DNA from 4 places in the Microvirgula sp. AG722 genome. Region 4 is predicted to be linked to each of the others. Evidence: predicted binding sites of a transcription regulator. Region 4 holds the regulator's gene; each other region holds the start of a gene.

Region 1 (4,949 bases), on a different contig from region 4:
AACCCAGCGCCCGCATCTCGTCCATCCAGTCCGGCAGCTGCGGCGCCAGCGTCGGTTCGCCACCGGAGAACACCACACCATCAAGAAAACCGGCGCGTGGCGCCAGCCGCCGGCGCACCGTGTCCCAGTCCAGCGTACCGGCATCGCGCGACTGGATGCCGGCATTGTGGCAATAGCCGCAGCGCCACGGGCAACCGGCGACGAATACGGTCGCGACCAGCCGCCCGGGCCAGTCGCAAGTGGAAAACGGTTCGACACCGGCGACCGGCAGGCCGCCGGTCACCGCTGTCGCCTGCCGCTCAATGACGGGTACGGGATTCATCGAAGTGGACACGTTCTTCGAACTCGCCCTGCTTGCCGACATTGAACGCCGACACCGGGCGGAAATAGCCCATTACCCGGGTCCACACTTCGCAGCGGGTGCGCTCTTCCGGCGCCAGCGTGGAACGGGTCGATTGTTGGTCGTGCTGAGTCATGGATTTCTCTCCTCGGATGGAAGTGGACGGAATGGCGGCGTTCAGGCCGCACACCCGCATTGGCCCGCCGCGCGGCTGGCCAGCTTCTCGGCGTCGCACTTGGGGCAGTATTCGTGATGGCCGCTGAGGTAGCCGTGCACCGGGCAGACCGAGAAGGTCGGCGTGACCGTCAGGTACGGCAGGCGGAAGCGCTCCAGCGAACGCCGCACCAGCCGCTTGCATGCATCAGCCGAGCTGATCGCCTCGGTCATGTACAGGTGCAGGACCGTGCCGCCGGTATAGCGGCGCTGCAGCGGCTCCTGATGCGCCAGTGCCGCGAACGGATCGTCGGTATAACCGGCCGGCAACTGGCTGGAATTGGTGTAGTACGGCTTGTCGGCCGTGCCGGCCTGCAGGATGTCCGGGAAGCGCTTGCGGTCCTCGCGGGCAAAGCGGTAGGTCGTGCCTTCCGCCGGCGTGGCTTCGAGGTTGTACAGATGGCCGGTTTCTTCCTGGAAGCGGACCATGGCAGCACGAATATGGTCGAGCAGATCCACTGCCAGCTGCAGTCCGTCCTCGCTGGCGATATCCCAGGCGCCGCCGCTGAAGTTGCGCACCATCTCGTTGATGCCGTTCACCCCCACCGTCGAGAAGTGATTGCGCAGCGTGCCGAGGTAGCGACGCGAATACGGGTACAGCCCGGCATCCATCCAGCCCTGAACTTTCTCGCGCTTGATCTCCAGGCTGTCGCGCGCCAGTTCCAGCAGCCGGTCGGTGGCAGCGAACAGGGCATCGCGATCACCGGCGAAGCGATAACCGAGCCGGGCGCAGTTCAGCGTCACCACGCCGAGCGAACCGGTCTGCTCGGCGCTGCCGAACAGACCATTGCCGCGCTTCAGCAGTTCGCGCAGGTCGAGCTGCAGCCGGCAGCACATCGAACGCACCATCTGCGGTTCCAGATCCGAGTTCAGGAAGTTCTGGAAGTACGGCAGGCCATACTTGGCGGTCATCGCGAACAAGCGGTCGGCGTTGTCGCTATCCCAGTCGAAGTCCGGAGTGATGTTGTAGGTCGGAATCGGAAAAGTGAACGCGCGGCCATGCACGTCACCCTGCGACATCACATCGAGGAACACGCGATTGATGCGGTCCATTTCCGGCTGACAGTCGCCATAGCTGAAAGGCATTTCCTCGCCGGCGATGACCGGAATCTGCTCGCGCAGGTCCACTGGGCAGGTCCAGTCGAAGGTCAGGTTGGTAAACGGCGTCTGCGTGCCCCAGCGCGACGGCACATTGAGGTTGTAGACGAACTCCTGCATCGCCTGCTCGATGGCACGGTCGTCGAGCCCGTCGCGGCGAACGAACGGCGCCAGATAGGTGTCGACACTGGAGAACGCCTGCGCACCGGCCCATTCGTTCTGCAGCGTGCCAAGGAAGTTCACCATCTGACCGAGCGCCGACGACAGGTGCTTCGGCGCCCCTGCCTCGATCCGTCCCGGTACGCCGTTGAACCCTTCATGCAGCAACTGGCGCAACGACCACCCGGCGCAATAGCCGGCCAGCACGTCAAGATCGTGCAGGTGGAAGTCCGCGTCGCGGTGCGCCCGGGCAATCTCCGCCGTGTAGATGCCATCCAGCCAGTAGTTGGCAGTCAGCTTGCCGGCCGCGTTCAGGATCATGCCGCCGAGGCTGTAGCCCTGGTTCGCGTTGGCGGAGACGCGCCAGTCGGCGCGGCTGAGGTATTCGTCGAGCGTACTCAACGGATTGATAAGCGTCGTGTCAGTCATCACAACATCTAGTGTTTTAAGTCAGGTTTGCACTATATGTTGATTTTTTGTCCATGACACGGGTAAGACAGAAAGGCTTGATCGGGGTCAAAAGCCGCGCAAAGGAGGCTGACTCATCCCTGCGACGGTGGTACGGCGGGCGATTACCGGGCATGCCGGCCAGTACTTCCGGACCTGCTGCGACCACCACCATCGGTAGCGACTGACTCAGGTTACTGGCCTGCTGGTAGTGCCAGGCCGGTGGCAGTCCCGGCGCACTGGCCGATGGCAATCGGGCCGGACCCGGCCAATCCAGATTGGCTCATCCACCGACAGGCACACGTCGCGACCAGCCTGCCGGGGCTTGAGCAGTCGTTCAGGGAAGCACGTGCGAAGTCCTTTTTCACAGAGGGCATGTAGCTTATGGCTGTCCCCCTTATCTACAGCGACTGAATGCCAGCCGGAGTGCAGCGCCAATTTCTGCCTCAGAGCTGTTTGACGGGATAATGACTTTGTCGCTTTCTTTTATTCCGGTTCCGCTCCACGCCTCTAGCTGTGCATGCCATGTAGGATTTATTTTTATGGTCATTTCATCATTCTCAACCACACAAGTTCGCATAATTCTGAATAAGGTTTTTTTCGTTTTATATTTATATTTTTCTTTTAACAACATTACCCACTTTTCGTGTTCAATTTTCCGTTTTTTATAATCAAAAAAATTCCATATTCCTCTAGCGTCAATTCACGGCTTTTTGAAAGTGCCACAAGTAGCGCAATGCCCAATTCTTTATCAGTAGCCTCTGCCGAAAGCAAACATTGCGCGCCTGCATAATCTCTTCCTAGCAAGCCCAGCCCCGAATATGTCTCAATACAAAAAAAATCACCGTTCCAAAGTGCATTGGCCCATTTTTTCTTTTCCATATTACCTCACCATTGTAAAGACAATTTTTACACTTTGCGATTCCCCATACTCAACTGCTTTATGAAATCGCTCCTGTGGATAAGTGCTCGCGACAGGTTAGAAATTCCAGTCTACCGTGGGATAATAATCCGGATGAAGATCAGGTCAGGAAGGGGACAAAGAGTCACAAGCATCTGTCAATGATTGACAAAATTTCATTTTTTAGTTGGCCATCGTTAAATTCGTATACCTCACGGGTTTCATCATCTGCGCAGTACATATCAGCAGCGCAAAATATGCTAGATAAGCACTCACTTAGGTGAGGTTCATCATTCAGAATGATTCCACTATCTCTCTCAATCCTCCATAAATTAATATATATATCAGAGAAGTCAGAGGCAGATATTTCCCCATCAACAAAAGACTTAGCTAAATCTAAAAGGGTAGCACTCATCGTAGAATTCCATTTTTCATATAATTTTCAAATTGTGGCGCATTAGGATCCAATTTGAATCCTGTAACAAATTTACCTGTACTGTCCAGCACTACAACATTATTTGTTTTTGGATTAAAAAATACCTTTGAGTATTTTAAAAATCCATAAATCCCATGAGGCTCCGTGTGTTTAGAATTTAAATGAGATTCGATAGCTGCTCCAAATTGACCAAGTGTGCTAGGATTTTTCTTTGTAGTTACCACACCAAAATCAGCAGCATGTTTGAATTTTCTGTCTAGCTGCTGCTGAGAAATGCTTGTTGATTCACCTGAAATAGGTTATTTGGAATAGCTATTCGGGTCATAGGCCCTGACAGCGCCGCCGAGGTTTTCAATAAGGTACTGCACCCATCCTGCAGGCGTCAGCGGAATCCCCTCAAGCCCCTTGCCCAGCTCGACAAGCTGCTCAGCCCCCTTGGCCCCAGCCCGAACTCCCGCTCGGTCTTGTCGTATCCCGACAAGAGAGACCGTAACGCCAGCGCATTCTTCCATTAATTAAATGCTGGTTTTTGCTCGAAAGATGCTCAATTAAGCCCAATCTATCGAACCATCTGGCATGTTCCAGCCAATGCCGGTTGGGCAACTATCTAGAAAAAACCACATGCCATTATTTACATCTTCATCTTGTTCTGGAAAAGATTTTTTAAAATCATTAATGATTGCATCTGCAGGCTTATCTAAGATAGATCCATTCTTAGCCAAAGAAATTATTCTGGCGTCAAGCATTCTTTTCAAAATCCACAAAAATTTATTTTGCCTATCAGAATAAGAGCAACTATCGTCCTCTAAATACAACCAGATCACATCCAGTGCCATACCGCGTGCATGGGTGACAATAAATTTATACCGTTCTTCTGAAATCATATTTCATGGACTTGCCCCCGTACCTCAGGACACCCGTTCCCGCCTCAGGTTGAAGGAATCGCCAGCCGTCGGAACTCCCGGGGGGACCGGTAGCCCAGCGCACTGTGCGGGTGGTACTCGTTGTAGTGCTCGAAGGCCTGTGCCAGGTTCGCCAGTGCGGTTTTCCAGTCCGGCTTTGGCATGAAGGCGATGTAATCACGCTTCATCGTCCGGACGAAGCTCTCCGCCATCCCGTTGCTCTGCGGACTGCATACCGGGGTCGTCACCGGCTCCAGTCCGATCTCCCGGGCAAAGCGGCGGGTCTCTTCCGCCGTGTAGGCACTGCCGTTGTCACTCAGCCATTGCACGGCATACGGAGGTCGTTCCAGGCTGAAACGGTGCTCGACGGCTGCCAGCATCACGTCGCGTACGTCGTCACCACTATATCCACGCCGACTGGCGACCCAGCTCAGTGCTTCCCGATCACAGCAG
Region 2 (4,949 bases), on a different contig from region 4:
ACGAACTGGCGTCGCTCGGCTCGTGGGTGACGGTGATCATCGGCGCGATTTTCGTCATCTGCGTGCTGGCGTTCCGCCGCGGCTTCATCGGCGAAGCCGGGCGGCTGCTGAAGAAAGACTTCTAGCGCACCAGCCCGGCCAGCGACGGGCCGGTCTGCGCCGGAAACAGGCGCGGATCGGCCAGTTTTTCGTACAGCGTTGCCCGCGAGATGCCGAGCGCCCGCGCGGCCTCGGTCTTGTTGCCGCCGGCCAGCGCCAGCGTCTCGCTGATCACGCGCCGTTCGGTTTCCGCCAGCCGCTGTGCCAGGGTGCCACCGCCGGCCAGCGGCGGCGGGTCGACTGTCGCGGCCACCGGCAGGATGCGCTGCAGGACCGGGGCGTCCAGCGCCACGCCATCGGACAGCATTACCGCCTGTTCCAGCACATTGCGCAGTTCGCGGATATTGCCCGGCCACGGATAGGCGGCAAGCAGTGCCAGTGCGGCGGCACCCGGCTTGCGCTGCGGCAGGCCGGTGCGGTCGGCAATCTGCGCCAGCAGTGAATCGACCAGCGCCGGCAGGTCTTCCGACCGCTCGCGCAGCGGCGGCAGCCGGATCGGCAGCACATTCAGGCGGTAGAACAGGTCGGCGCGGAACAGGCCGGCATCGACCAGCGCGCGCAGGTCGCGACTGGTTGCGGCAATGACCCGCACATCGATATGCAGCAGGCGGTTCGAGCCGAGCGGTTCGATTTCCTGCTCCTGCAGTACGCGCAGCAATTTGGCCTGCATCGGCAGCGACATGTCGCCAATTTCGTCGAGAAACAGCGTGCCGCCGTCCGCGAGTTTGAACTTGCCGTCGCGGCCCTTGCGCTCGGCACCGGTATAGGCACCGGCGACGGCGCCGAAGAATTCCGCTTCCAGCAGCGTTTCCGGCACCGCGGCGACGTTCAGGCCGACAAAGGGCTTCTGCCGGCGCGGCGACGCGGCATGGATGGCATTGGCCAGCAACTCCTTGCCGGTGCCGGTCTCGCCGAGCAGCAGCACGGTGGTATCGAGCGCGGCCGCACGCTGGCCCAGGCGCTGCATGTCGCGGCAGGCGGCGCCGGCGCCGATGATGTCGTCGAAGCCGTAGCGCGCGCGGCGGCTGCCGGCGTTGTCACGGCGGACCCGGTCCAGGGTTTCCTGCAGCTGTGAAAGCTTGTCGACCAGCGGTTTCAGCGGCTGCCAGCGTTCGGACAGCAGGATGCCGAATGCGCCGACCACCTGGCCGTCGCCGTCCTGCAGCGGAAAGCGGCTGACCACGAAGTGGTGCTGCTTGTAGTTCATGAAGTCGAGCACGATCGGTTCGCCGCTCTGCACCACCTCGCGCATGCGGCTGTGCGGCAGGATGTCTTCCACCGGCCGGTTCAGCGCCCCGGCCGGATCGTCGAGCCCGAGCAGGGCTGCGTAGCGCGCCGTGATCCATTGCACGCGCGCCTCGCGGTCGACCAGCAGGGCGCCGACGAACTGCTGCTCGAACAGCTCCAGCAGACCGTGCTGCAGGGACTGGCACAACGGCGCCGGTCCGGGAGGGTTCAGTTCCGTTTCTTCCACCCGTGTCTCCTCGTTTATCCGTGCTGCGACCTTTGGCCGCGCCGGTTTGTTGTCATGGCGGGATGTGTCCAATGTAGCATCACCGCGTGAGGAACCGGAGCGGGAAGTGCGTGCGCCGGGGGACTGACAAGTAAATTTGCTTGACCTTAAGATTGACCTGCGTCAAAAAAGTGGCGATGATTTCACAAATTTCTGAAAGAACAGGAACGCGTGACATGACGCCATTGATCGAACGCTTCGTGCTGCACTTCGGCGAGATGGGCAGCCGCTGGGGCGTGAACCGCACCGTGGGGCAGATGTATGCGTTGCTGTTCCTGTCCGAAAAGCCGCTGAATGCCGACGACATCGTGAACGAGCTTGGCATGTCGCGCTCCAATGTCAGCATGGGGCTGAAAGAACTGCAGTCCTGGCGACTGGTTCGCATGGCGCACCATCCCGGCGACCGGCGCGACTACTTCACCACCCCGGACGACACCTGGGAGATCTTCCGCACGCTGATCGAGGAAAAGCGCCGGCGCGAGATCGACCCGACCCTGTCGCTGCTGCGCGATACGCTGATGGCCGATCCCTGTGACGAGCAGGAGCGCCATGCCCAGGAGCGGATGCGCGACATGCATGAACTGATCGAACTGGCGACCGGCTGGTTCGACGACGTGCAGCGCTTGTCACCGGACACGCTGGCCAGCCTGATGCGGCTCGGCAGCAAGGTGCACAAGGTGCTGGAATTCGCTGACCGGCTGCGTCCGGGAAGCCGGGAGTAAAGACCATGACACCGTCCATCCTGCAGCGCCGGACCCGGCGCGGCATGCCGCTGTGGCTTGAAATCTCGGTGGTGCTGACGGTGAAGCTGTTGTTGTTGTGGGGCGCGAAAGTGCTGTGGTTCTCCGAACCGCTGGCCCGGCACATGACCGTCCCCGAGTCCGCGATCGAGCAGCAACTGCTTGGCACCCCCGGTCGCGATGCCCCGCCTGTCCACAAGAATTGACCGCAAACGGAGAGAACCATGCTGCCCGTGTCCGAGGTAGTGGAGCTGTCACGCCTGCAGTTCGCGCTGACTGCCCTGTTTCATTTTTTGTTCGTACCGCTGACGCTGGGGCTGAGCTGGATCCTGGTGATCTGTGAGTCGGTGTACGTGATGACCGGCCAGCAGGTCTACAAGGACATGACCCGCTTCTGGGGCAAGCTGTTCGGCATCAACTTCGCCATGGGGGTGACGACCGGCATCACGCTGGAATTCCAGTTCGGCACCAACTGGGCGTACTACTCGCACTATGTGGGCGACATCTTCGGCGTACCGCTGGCGGTCGAGGGGATGATGGCCTTCTTCCTCGAATCGACCTTTGTCGGCCTGTTCTTCTTCGGCTGGGACCGGCTGTCGAAGAACAAGCACCTGCTGGTGACCTTCCTGGTCGCCTTCGGCTCCAACCTGTCGGCACTGTGGATCCTGATCGCCAATGCGTGGATGCAGAATCCGGTCGGGGCCGAGTTCAACTATCACACCATGCGCATGGAGCTGGTCAGCCTGGGCGAGGTGTTCTTCAACCCGGTGGCCCAGGTCAAGTTCGTGCACACCGTGGCGGCCGGCTATGTGGCGGCGGCGATGTTCGTGCTCGGCGTGTCCAGTCTGTACCTGCTGAAGGCGCGCGACACCGGCTTCGCACTGCGCTCGTTCGCGGTGGCGGCAGGCTTCGGGCTGGCGTCCATCCTGTCGGTGATCGTGCTCGGTGACGAGTCCGGCTACACCACCGGCGAGGTGCAGAAGGTCAAGCTGGCAGCGATCGAGGCCGAGTGGAACACCGAACCGGCACCGGCGGCCTTTACCGCCATCGGCTGGCCGAACCAGGCCGAGGAACGCACCGATTACGCGGTGAAAATTCCTTACCTGCTCGGGCTGATCGCCACGCGCTCGACCGACACCCGGGTGACCGGCATCAAGGACCTGAAGCGCGAACACGAAGTGCGCATTCGCAGCGGCATGATCGCCTACGAGGCACTGACCGCGCTGAAGGCCGGCGACACCACGCCGGCAGTGCGCGAGCGCTTCGAGCAGCACAAGGCCGACCTCGGTTTCGGCCTGCTGCTGAAGAAATACACGCCGAACGTGGTCGACGCGACCCCGGCGCAGATCCGTGCCGCCGCCAGCGACACCATTCCGAACGTCGCGCCGCTGTTCTGGAGCTTCCGCATCATGGTCGGGCTCGGCATGCTGTTCCTTGCCATCTTCGCCACCGCCTGCTGGCTGCTGGTGCGCCGCCGCCTCGCCCCGCAGCGCTGGTTCCTGAAGCTGTGCGTGCTGGCGATCCCGCTGCCGTGGGTGGCGATCGAGCTGGGCTGGATCGTGGCCGAGTACGGACGTCAGCCATGGACCATTTCCGGCGTGCTGCCGACCCATCTGTCGGCATCGCAACTGGACCCGGGCCAGCTTCACTTCAGCCTGATCGGGCTGGTGGGCATCTACAGCCTGCTGTTCGTGATCGAGATGTACCTGATGCTGAAGTACATCCGGCTGGGACCGGCCAGCCTGCATACCGGCCGCTATCACGGCGAAACGCCGGACGTCACCGTGCCGCAACAGTCCTGAGGGGAACCGGACCATGTTCGACTATGAAACGCTGAAACTCATCTGGTGGGGCCTGATGGCCGTGCTGCTGATCGGCTTTGCCGTCACCGGCGGCTTCGACATCGGCGTCGCCGTGCTGCTGCCGTTCATCGGCCGCAACGACGACGAGCGCCGCCTGGTCATCAACAGTGTCGGTCCGACCTGGGAGGGCAACCAGACCTGGCTGATCACCTTTGGCGGTGCGCTGTTCGCCGCCTGGCCGCTGGTGTACGCGGCGGCGTTCTCGGTGCTGTATGTCGCGCTGATGCTGACGCTGTTTGCGCTGTTTCTGCGCCCGGTCGGCTTCGACTACCGCAGCAAGCTGCCGAGCGCGCGCTGGCGCAACAACTGGGACTGGGCGCTGTTCGTCGGCGGCGCCGTGCCGGCGCTGGTCTTCGGCGTTGCCATCGGCAACCTGTTCATCGGCCTGCCGTTCGCCTTCGACAGCAGCATGCACGTGCGTTACGCCGGCAGTTTCTTCGACCTGCTGAACCCGTTCGGCCTGTTTTGCGGCGTGCTGTCGGTGGCGATGCTGACCCTGCATGGTGCGGCCTTTCTGGCCAGCAAGACCGGCGGCAGCACGGTCGGCGGGCGAGCCGTGTTCGCGACCCGGGTGTTCGGCCTGCTGACCCTGGTGCTGTTCGCGCTGGGCGGACTGTGGACCGCCCGGCTGCCGGGCTGGCAACTGACCGCCATCGGCGCGCTGAACGAGGCGCTGGAGCCGCTCGGCAAGGCGGTGACGATCACCGGCGGCGCTTGGCTGGCCAACTATGCGGC
Region 3 (4,949 bases), on a different contig from region 4:
CGGGCAAGGTCGAATTCGCCCAGACGCGGGTCGAGCAGCTCGGCCTGGATGCCGCGCTGGATGGCGCCGGGGAAGGCGTCGGCGTACAGCGCGGCCATGTCGGTCTGCGCCACATGGCGACCGAGCACTTCGCCGCGGATCGAATCCAGCAGCAGGCGGGCGGTGACCTTGTCGTAGGCCGGGTCGCGCTCGATCATCTGCCGGGCGCACATGACCACGGCGCGGCCGACTTCGGCTTCGCTGACGCCGTCGTACAGGTTCTTCAGCGTGTCGCCAAGGATGGCGGCCGGGTCGGTATCGGCTTCCAGACCGATGCAGGCGGTATGCACCAGCGTGGCCATCCGGTCCAGATCCAGCGGCGCGCGGCTGCCGTCGGCACGGGTGACGTGCAGGGTGGGGGCGGCGGCCAGGCCCAGTGCCTCGCGGGCAGCGCGGCGCTCGGCGGCGCGGCGTTCGCGGTACAGCACGTAGGCGCGGGCCACTTCCTGCTCGCCGGCGCGCATCAGGGCCAGTTCGACCTGGTCCTGGATGTCTTCGATATGGATCGGGCCGCCTTCCGGGCGGCGGCGGATCAGGGCTGCCACCACGGTGGCGGTCAGGTGTTCCACTTCATCGCGCAGGCGGCTGGAGCCGCCGGCTTCGCTGCCGAGCACGGCCAGGAAAGCCTTGCTCAGGGCGACGGAAATCTTGTCAGGGGCAAACGGCACCACGTCGCCGTTGCGACGGATGCACTGGTATGAGGCGGTGGATGCGACAGACATCGTTGGGAGCTCCTTTGCTGGGACGCTTGTGTCGGCTGAAAACCCGTGCCAGGCGGGTTTTTACACAATATGTGCTGCTGTTTTCATAGTTGTTGCACAAATTGTAGTAGTCATTGTCTGTTCATGACAAGGCATGGACATAACGGTTTTCCAGCCGACGACGATATCCGCAGCGCGTTTTTCGCCTGCGTTCAAGCACTTGCGGGAGGGGGTGTTTTTTGTACGGGGTGTGGGGCGGATGCAACGGGTGACGGACGGCAGGGCAGAAACGAAAAGCGGCGGATCACGTGATCCGCCGCCTGGACTGCTGTTCCGCAACACTCCTCAGGCGAAGTCGTCGACCTGGGTGCCGGTGTTCGAGGGGCTGGCGACGCTGGCGGTCGGTGTCTTGACCTCCGTGCCGGGCTTGGGGTCCCTGGACGGTTCGGTGCCGCCCTGCTTGCCCTGGCTGGCACGTTCCTTCTCCAGCCGGGCGATTTCGGCCTGCAGCATCTGGATCGACGCCTCGATGATGCGCTGCTGCTTCTCTTTCTCTGCCGGCGACAGCTTCGCGTCCTTCAGTTCCTGCGCCTGCTTGTACAGATCCTGAACCTGCTGCTTCAGGTCGGCGATCTTCTTGCCGAGGCTGTCGGTGGCGCCGGTCGACATTCTGGTCGACGAGGCCGAGCTGCTGAGGTTGACGGAGATCGAGGTCATGTCCGGTGCGTCCTGTGATTCGTTGTGCCTGTTATCGACCGGATGCGCCAGGTATTTAATTTTTTCTGTTTTGCAGAATGAAGAATTGAATTAAAAATGGCGTGTCAGGACAAATTTATTCTTTTTTTTATCTGTCAGGCATAACGCCGTTTATTTGCCGTAAAACATTGGCTGTTTCGGTTTTTTCATTCGGCGATAGCCAATGTTAATCGAAGTGATTTAAAAAATTTATAACAAAAAATCCTTTTGTAATCAACGTGTTGATTTTACTGTTTGCCTGATCCGGTCGATAGCCTGAGCTTGTTGACTTCGGTCAATACTGTGCATATTGAAAGCCAATAGCATTTTATGCGGATGGACTGGTCATTGGCGCAACAGGCCAATAGATATTGGGTACGACGTCGTGAATCAAGGAGGCCGTAAATGAGTAAAAAACTATTTCAGATTGGCGCGATTGCCAGCGTGATGCTGACTGCCGGCTGGGTATGGGCAGACAGCGCAGCAGGGGACGAGCCGATTCAGCCGATCGCCCCGTACAAGCTGACGCAGCCGGCCAAGGCCGAACTGGGCAAGAAGCTGTGGTTTGATCCGCGGCTGTCGCGTTCCGGCTTCATCTCCTGTAACTCCTGCCACAACCTGAGCATGGGCGGTTCGGACAACCTGAAGACCTCGATCGGCCACAACTGGCAGAAAGGCCCGATCAACTCGCCGACGGTGCTGAACTCCAGCCTGAACCTGGCGCAGTTCTGGGACGGCCGGGCGAAGAACCTGCAGGAACAGGCCGGCGGCCCGATCGCCAACCCGGGCGAAATGGCGTCGACGCATACGCTGGCGGTCGACGTGCTGCAGTCCATCCCGCAGTACCGCCAGGAATTCGCCAGGGTGTACGGTTCGGACAAGATCGACATCAACCGCATCACCGACGCGATCGCCGTGTTCGAGGAAACGCTGGTCACGCCGAACTCGCGCTTCGACAAGTGGCTCAAGGGCGACAAGAAGGTGCTGACCGCCCAGGAACTGGCCGGTTACCAGCTGTTCAAGAACAGCGGCTGCGTGGCCTGCCACAATGGTCCGGCCGTCGGTGGCGCCTCGTTCCAGAAAATGGGGCTGGTCACGCCGTACAAGACCGACAACCCGGCGATCGGCCGTGCCGCGGTGACCGGCAAGGATGCCGACCGCTTCAACTTCAAGGTGCCGACCCTGCGCAACGTCGAACTGACCTACCCGTACTTCCACGACGGCGCGGCGGCCACGCTGTCCGAAGCGGTGGACACGATGGGCAAGCTGCAGCTCGGCAAGCAGTTCACCAGGAGCGAGAACGCCAATATCGTGGCTTTCCTGAAGACGCTGACCGGCGACCAGCCGAAGATCGACATGCCGATCCTGCCGCCGTCGGCTGACAACACCCCGCGCCCGCATCCGTTCGACTGACCCGTCGACCGGCCAGCCGGCAACAGGCCCCGCTCGCGAGCGGGGTTTTTTGCGTCGGGCCGGCTTCCTGATCCAGGGCAGCACATTTTGCCTGCGGGTGGCGTAGGGTGAATGCATGCCGCCGACGCGTCGCCGGGTGGCCGTTTCTCTATGGGAGTGTTTTTTCCGATGCTGACTGTGTACACCGAGCAACATCGCCTTCAGCATGGCAATGCCGAACTGGTGGATGGCACGCTGAAACCGTGCTTCGAGAACCCTTCGCGCGCTGACATGGTGCTGGCCGAAGTCGACCGGGCCGGATTCGAGCGCATTGCGCCGACCGACCATGGCAAGGCGCCGATCCTGGCGGTGCATCGCGACAACTACGTGCGTTTTCTGGAGACGTTCTGGTCGCGCTGGACCGCGCCAAGCCGGCGCTCGAAAACCGGCCGCACCTATGATGCGCTGCCGCTGATCTGGCCGACGCGCTGCTTCCGCCAGATCGAGCCGCAGGACATCGACGGCCAGCTGGGCTATTTCTCCATGGACGCCGGCACGCCGGTGACCGCCGGCACCTGGCCTGCCGCCTACTGGTCGGCGCAGACCGCCCTGACCGGTGCCGATCGCCTGCTGGCCGGCGAGCGGGCCGCGTTCGCGCTGTGCCGTCCGCCGGGGCACCATGCCGCGGCCGACGTCTTTGGCGGCTACTGCTTCTTCAACAATGCCGCGATCGCTGCCCAGCATCTGCGCGACAGCGGGCTGGGCCGGGTGGCGATCCTGGACGTCGACTACCACCACGGCAATGGCACGCAGCAGATTTTCTATGACCGTGCCGATGTGCTGTTCGTGTCCATCCACGGTGACCCGCGCACCGAGTTTCCGTTCTATCTGGGGTTTGCCGACGAGCGCGGCGCCGGGGAGGGGGAAGGGTGCAACCTGAACCTGCCGCTGCCGGCCGGCAGCGACGTTCCGACCTGGATGGCGGCGCTGGAACAGGCGTGCACGGCGATTGCGGCTTTCCGGCCCGATGCGCTGGTGGTGTCGCTGGGGCTGGATACCTATGAGGGAGATCCGATCTCGACCTTCAAGCTGAAAACGGCCGATTTTCATGCCGTCGGCGCCCGGCTGGCCCGGCTGGGCCTGCAGACGCTGTTCTGCCTGGAGGGCGGCTATGCGGTCGGACCGATCGGCGAGAATGCGGTCAGCGTGCTGAACGGCTTCGACGGTCACTGAGTGAAACGGCGGCGGCCGGGACAGGAGCCCGGCCGCCGGCATTTACTTGAATATGCCGACCATCTTCAGCAGGAAGATCAGCACCACAGCCCCCAGGATGCCGAAGACCAGCCCGGCAATGGAGAACCCGCCTGCGGCATAGGCCGAGCCGATGCCGAGCAGATCGCCGAAGATCCACTTGCCGAGCGCCGAGCCGATAATGCCGACCAGAATGTTGGCGATCGCACCCTGCTGGGCATCGGTGCCCATCACCTTGCTGGCCAGCCAGCCGATCAGTGCGCCTGCCAGTATCGTGATAATCCAGCCCATGGTGTTTCCCTTGATGTGAGTTCTGTTTCGTCAGCCTAGACCAGCCGTTCCGCAAACCCTACAGGAATCGGCGAATTCCGGTTATCCGGCCACGGCAAGTCGTTATGATGAAGGACTGATCCATCGAGGAGCCCATTCATGCCGAGTTACCGCTTCCATCTGGTCAACGTTTTTGCCGAAACGCCGTTCGGCGGCAATCCGCTGGCGGTATTCGAACCGGCCGACGGACTCGACAGCACGACCATGCAGGCGATTGCCGCGCAGATGAACCTGTCCGAGACCACCTTCGTTTTTCCGGCCACCGAGGGGGGCGATGCCCGCGTGCGCATCTTCACCCCCGGCTACGAACTGCCGTTCGCCGGCCATCCGGTACTGGGCACGGCCGCCGTACTGGCGCGGTTGCGCGGGCTGAGTGCATCGGTCCGGCTGGAAATGGCGGCCGGAATGTTCCCGATTGTGCTGGGTGAAGGGGGGTATGCGCAGTTGACTGCCAAACCGGCGCAGGTGCGCCCGTTCACGGGCGAGCAGGATGCACTGGCC
Region 4 (4,949 bases):
GCTGGCGCTGGCGATCATCTCCGTCGCTACCGGCGCGGCCTCCAATCTGCTGGCCGGCTCAAGCCCTGGACAGGCAGCAACGCTGGGAAGGGTATCCTACGGCCTGGGGGTCGCCGCGAGTCTGGTTAGCCTGGTCCTGGGCGCCATCGGTTTCGGCGCATGGCGGTTGGGCAGACATCTGCGGAAAAACCCCGATTTTGACATGTCACTGAGAGTCTGGAACAAGGGGCCGGGCGTACAGACAGTCGGCATCCATGGCTCACCCCATGTGACGATCGCCGCAAACAAGCTGTTGCGCGCCCCCCAACTGGCCAGACGTATCCGCCCGCTGCTCGACGCCGACACGGACACCGTGTTGCTGGGGTCGTGTCACGCAGGCCAGGGCAACAGCATGTCATCCGTCGCCCAGGTTGTCGCAAACCGGCTGGGCAAGACTGTCGTGGCCGGCAAGGGAACCGTTTCACCCGAGTACCTCTGGAAGTCGTTCACGCTGCACAAGCTGCCGTACGAGGACGTCCGGGTCTTCCAGGCTCAGGGCATGTGGACCTCTGCGCGCACCAGCCTGGTCAATACGGTCCGGTTCGAACAGCAGAGCACAGCGATTTACCTGAGGCAGCTGTACGCACACCATTGATACGGCGTCAGCGGCTCAGATCGTCTTCGAGTAGCGGGCGTGGGTCTGTTTCTCGCGCAGATAGCGGTCGAACACCATGGCAATGGTGCGGATCAGGAAACGCCCCTGCGGCGTCACGGCGATCCACTCGTCATCCAGCTCGACCAGTCCGTCAGCCTCGTATTCGGCCAGCCGGGCCATTTCCGGCGCGAAATACTGCTTGAAGTCGATGCCGAAACCCTCGCCCATCGCTTCCATCGACAGCGAGAAGCGGCACATCAGCGCCTGAATGATTGCCCGGCGCAGCAGGTCGTCGGCACTCAGCAGCAGACCGCGGACGATCGGCAGCCGACCTTCGTCCAGCATCGCATAATACTGTTCGAGGTCTTTTGCGTTCTGGTGATAGCTGGCGCCGACCTTGCCGATGGCCGAGGTCCCGATGGACACCAGATCATGGTCGGCATGGGTCGAGTAGCCCTGGAAGTTCCGTTGCAGCCGTCCCTGGCGCAGGGCCACGGCCAGATCGTCGTCCGGCAGGGCGAAGTGGTCCATGCCGATGAATTCGTAACCGGCATCGGTCAGCATCTGCACCGCCATCTGCAGGATGTCGAGCTTGACCTCGGCCGACGGCAGATCCGCTTCGTTGATGCGCCGCTGCGGCATGAAGACCGTCGGCAGGTGGGCGTAGTTGTACAGCGCCAGCCGGTCCGGACGGATGCTGAGCACCGTCTCCAGCGTACGCCGGACCGAGTCGACGGTCTGGTGCGGCAGGCCGTAGATCAGATCGAGGCTGACCGACTTGAAGCCGGACGACCGCGCGGCGTCGATGACCGTCAGCGTCTCCTCGACACTCTGTACCCGGTTGACGGCCTTCTGCACCTGCAGATCAAAATCCTGCACCCCGACCGACATGCGGTTGAAGCCCTGGGTCGCCAGCAGCCGCACCGTGTCGGCGCTGACCTTGCGCGGATCGATCTCGATCGAGTATTCGCCAGTGGGCAACAGGTTGAAATGGCGACGGATCGCGTCCATCAGCCGCTGCATCTGCTCGTCGGACAGGAAGGTCGGCGTGCCGCCGCCGAAGTGCAGCTGGATCAGGTCCTGGCGCGGCCCCAGCCCTTCGGCATGCAGCGCCAGCTCGCGTTCGAGATAACCCAGATAGGTATCCGCACGCGTCTTGTCCTTGGTAATGACCTTGTTACAGGCGCAGTAGTAGCAGACTGTATTACAGAACGGTATATGAGCGTATAATGATACTGGCTTGGCGCTGGCGCCGATTTGCCTTTGCTCAAGGCAGTGGCGATAATCTACGCCGTTGAATTCGGTGGTAAAACGGTCTGCCGTCGGATACGAGGTGTAGCGAGGACCGCTGCCGTCGAGGCGTTCGATCAACTCTCGGTCGAAAATGAACTGGGCGGGAGCCACGTTGTCGTGAATTGCTGTCGTCATAAATGGATAAACCTCTCAGGCAGTGAACCACTTTGCCTGAATCGTGCAGGGGCGCCTTTGATAGTCGTCAAGCCTGGCATGATAACAACCTGAACGGATCATCATGGCCGAACACAATCCGCTTACTGCCCACACGCTGAAGATCTCCTGCTCGAACTGCAGTCTTCGCGAATTGTGCCTGCCCATCGGACTCAATCGCGAGGAGATGAGCCAGCTCGACGCCGTGATCCGGCAGAGTCGGCGCCTGAAGCGCGGCGAGTACCTGTTCCGCGCCGGCGAGGCGTTCAAGTCCATGTTCGCCATCCGGACCGGCTTTTTCAAGACCTGCATTTCCAGCCATGACGGCCGCGAGCAGGTCACCGGTTTCCAGATGTCCGGCGAGCTGCTGGGCCTGGATGGCGTCTCCAGCAGCCTGCACGGCTGTGATGCAATCGCGCTCGAGGATGCCGAGGTCTGTGAACTGCCGTTCTCGCGCATGACCAGTCTCGGTCGTGACATCCCGACCCTGCAGCATCATTTCTTCCGGTTGATGAGCCGTGAAATCGTCCGTGACCAGTCGGTCATGCTGCTGCTCGGCAACATGAAGGCGGAAGAACGTCTGGCCGCCTTCCTGCTCAACCTGTCCCAGCGCTTCTCCGCCCGCGGCTTCGCCGCCAACGATTTCATCCTGCGCATGAGCCGTGAGGAAATCGGTTCCTTCCTCGGTCTGAAGCTGGAAACCGTCAGCCGCACGCTGTCGAAATTCCAGGCCCAGGGCTGGATCATTGTCGAACACAAGCACATCCAGCTGATTCAGCCGGAGAACCTGAAGACCCTGGTCGGCGGCTGCCAGCAGAGCATGCCGATTGCCACCACCTGAACCCGGTTCAGAACAGTCCCAGCGACAGGCCGAGCGCCAGCGTCGCACCGACCTCGGCCGCGCGCTCCAGCGCGGCCTGGTCGGGCTCCCCATGCACGATCAGCGGCTCGCAGGCCGGCGTCAGCGGATAGCCGCGCGCAATGCGTTCGATCGCGACTCGCGCCCCGCTGCCGTCATTGCCGGCACAGATCAGGATCGCATACGGCAATCCTTCCACCCGCCCCTGGGCCGGGTAGAACGTGCGATCGAAAAAATCCTTCAGCGTGCCGGCCATGTAGCCGAAATTTTCCGGCGTGGCGACAATCAGGCCGTGACAGGCCAGCAGATCGTCGATGCCGGCCTGCTGCGCCGGCAGCAGCCGCACGTCGATCTCCCCCTCGCCCGCCTCACTGGCCGCCGCCGCCGCGGCCCGCGCCAGCTGCAGGTTGCGCCCGGTCTGACCGGCCCACAGGATCAGCAGCTGCTTCATCATTCCTTCTCCCCGCCATCCAGCGCCGCGATGCGCGCCATCAGGGTGGCCAGCCGGCCGGGCTCCGGCCAGTGCGCCGGCACCACGAAGCCGCGCGACACTTCCTGCCAGTCGTCATCGCCGACGGCCTGCATTTCCGCCACCATCAGCGCCTCTCTCCTGCCCGCCAGCCGCGCCTGCAGCTCGGCGGCGGTCTGCACGTCGGCCCGGCCAGCCCGGGCCGGGGACAGCCAGTCGAGCCGGAGCAGGTGCAGATAGCGGCTGTCGGCCGCCCGTGCCGGCCAGGCCTCCCCCTGATGCCGCCACCAGTGCACCGGTTCGCCGCTGCCGGCCGGCCGGAACAATTGCCCGCGCAACACGGTAAAGGCCGGGCAGCCGGCGAAACCGGGCGGGAGGGTCGCCGCCGCACGCGCATCGCCGGCCAGCGCCAGCTGGCGCACCAGTTGCGCACGTTTCAGCGCCAGCGCATCGCGCAGGTCGGTCCCGACCCAGCACTGCGGCGCGACTTCCAGATAGAACTTGCACGCCATTTCGACATGGAGCGGCCGTCCGTCCAGCCGCAGCAGGAAATCGAACTCACCAAGGGTATGCGCCTCGACCCGCACCGCGCGGTTGGCCGCCACCAGTTCAAGCTGCGCACTCCGCTGTGCCAGCCAGAAGGCCAGCAGCGCCTCGGCATGGGCGCCAAGGCGCCCGGTGCGCCGGGCCGCCAGCCAGTCCAGCAATACGGCAGGGCGGCGGTCCAGTGCCAGCAGCCGTTCGGCAGCCCGCGGTCCGGCCAGCAGGGCCCGGTCGAACTCGACACCGCTGTCCCACGGCGACGGCCCGAGCAGCAGTGACGCCAGTGCCCGCACCGCCGGTTCGCGCAACGAGGCCAGCAACGGCAGCAGGCGGGGATCGGCGGCGCAGTTCACGCGACTCAGTCGTGTCGGTACGGGTCCGGCCCGCAGCGGCGTTCGATCTGCTTCAGCATGCCGCGCAGGATATCGATCTCCTGCCGCTCCAGGCTGGCGCGGTCATACAGGGTGCGCAAGCGGCGCATCAGCCGTTCGCCATTGCGCCGGTCATAGAAACCGATACCGTCGAGCACCCGGTCGAGATGACCATAGAACCCTTCGACCTCTTCATGACTGGCCAGTTCGGCATTGGCCCGCAAATGATCAAGCGGAAATGCCAACTGGCTGAACAGCTCATAGCACATGACCTGTACCGCCTGGCCGAGGTTCAGCGAAAAATAGTCCGGGTTGCCGGCAATGGTGACCAGCCGGTTGCAGCGCGCGACCTCGTCGATCGACAGTCCGTAGGTTTCGTTGCCGAACACCAGTGCAACCTCGACCCCGTCGCGGGCCGCCGCCAGCAGCTCGGCACAGGCGTCGCGCGGCGCGGCCAGCGGCGTGGTCAGCTCGCGCTTGCGGCTGGTCAGCGCACAGGCGATGGACACGCCTTCCAGCGCGGCATCGAGCGTGCCGGTCACCACGGCGTTCTCCAGCACATCGGCCGCGCCGGATGCCAGCGTGGTCGCCTCGGCATCGGGAAAACGCTTTGGCTCGACCAGATAC

Evidence for each region. Region 4 encodes FNR, which switches genes on or off when oxygen is low (the NO sensors DNR and NnrR bind a similar motif). Its sites were predicted from a motif close to TTGATNNNNATCAA; they were not measured.
Region 1: a site for FNR is predicted at 2,317-2,330, ahead of DFO50_RS17030 (ribonucleoside triphosphate reductase). Genes of this name have one in related genera too.
Region 2: a site for FNR is predicted at 1,726-1,739, ahead of DFO50_RS15725 (GbsR/MarR family transcriptional regulator). Genes of this name have one in related genera too.
Region 3: a site for FNR is predicted at 1,761-1,774, ahead of DFO50_RS08750 (cytochrome-c peroxidase). Genes of this name have one in related genera too.

The regions. Positions count from the first base shown of each region.
Region 1 is NZ_QLTJ01000020.1:46,345-51,293, forward strand. Features, by position in the region: gene DFO50_RS17020 (anaerobic ribonucleoside-triphosphate reductase activating protein) at 1-322, opposite strand, end outside; gene nrdD (anaerobic ribonucleoside-triphosphate reductase) at 300-476, opposite strand; gene DFO50_RS17030 (ribonucleoside triphosphate reductase) at 518-2,239, opposite strand; partial or broken gene DFO50_RS20015 (contact-dependent growth inhibition system immunity protein) at 2,655-3,139, opposite strand; gene DFO50_RS17045 (colicin immunity domain-containing protein) at 3,304-3,573, opposite strand; gene DFO50_RS17050 (colicin D domain-containing protein) at 3,570-3,890, opposite strand; gene DFO50_RS17060 (DUF596 domain-containing protein) at 4,143-4,478, opposite strand; partial or broken gene DFO50_RS17065 (IS3 family transposase) at 4,523-4,949, opposite strand, start outside.
Region 2 is NZ_QLTJ01000016.1:12,692-17,640, reverse strand. Features, by position in the region: gene DFO50_RS15735 (branched-chain amino acid ABC transporter permease) at 1-125, shown strand, start outside; gene DFO50_RS15730 (sigma-54-dependent Fis family transcriptional regulator) at 122-1,573, opposite strand; gene DFO50_RS15725 (GbsR/MarR family transcriptional regulator) at 1,789-2,334, shown strand; gene cydP (cytochrome oxidase putative small subunit CydP) at 2,340-2,558, shown strand; gene DFO50_RS15715 (cytochrome ubiquinol oxidase subunit I) at 2,577-4,154, shown strand; gene cydB (cytochrome d ubiquinol oxidase subunit II) at 4,168-4,949, shown strand, end outside.
Region 3 is NZ_QLTJ01000004.1:226,785-231,733, forward strand. Features, by position in the region: gene DFO50_RS08740 (ribonucleoside-diphosphate reductase subunit alpha) at 1-761, opposite strand, end outside; gene DFO50_RS08745 (FlxA-like family protein) at 1,086-1,457, opposite strand; gene DFO50_RS08750 (cytochrome-c peroxidase) at 1,881-2,888, shown strand; gene DFO50_RS08755 (histone deacetylase family protein) at 3,057-4,100, shown strand; gene DFO50_RS08760 (GlsB/YeaQ/YmgE family stress response membrane protein) at 4,143-4,409, opposite strand; gene DFO50_RS08765 (PhzF family phenazine biosynthesis protein) at 4,548-4,949, shown strand, end outside.
Region 4 is NZ_QLTJ01000001.1:298,475-303,423, forward strand. Features, by position in the region: gene DFO50_RS01345 (RHS repeat-associated core domain-containing protein) at 1-634, shown strand, start outside; gene hemN (oxygen-independent coproporphyrinogen III oxidase) at 650-2,062, opposite strand; gene fnr (fumarate/nitrate reduction transcriptional regulator Fnr) at 2,166-2,921, shown strand; gene DFO50_RS01360 (flavodoxin family protein) at 2,929-3,393, opposite strand; gene DFO50_RS01365 (DUF1853 family protein) at 3,390-4,304, opposite strand; gene DFO50_RS01370 (RNA methyltransferase) at 4,310-4,949, opposite strand, start outside.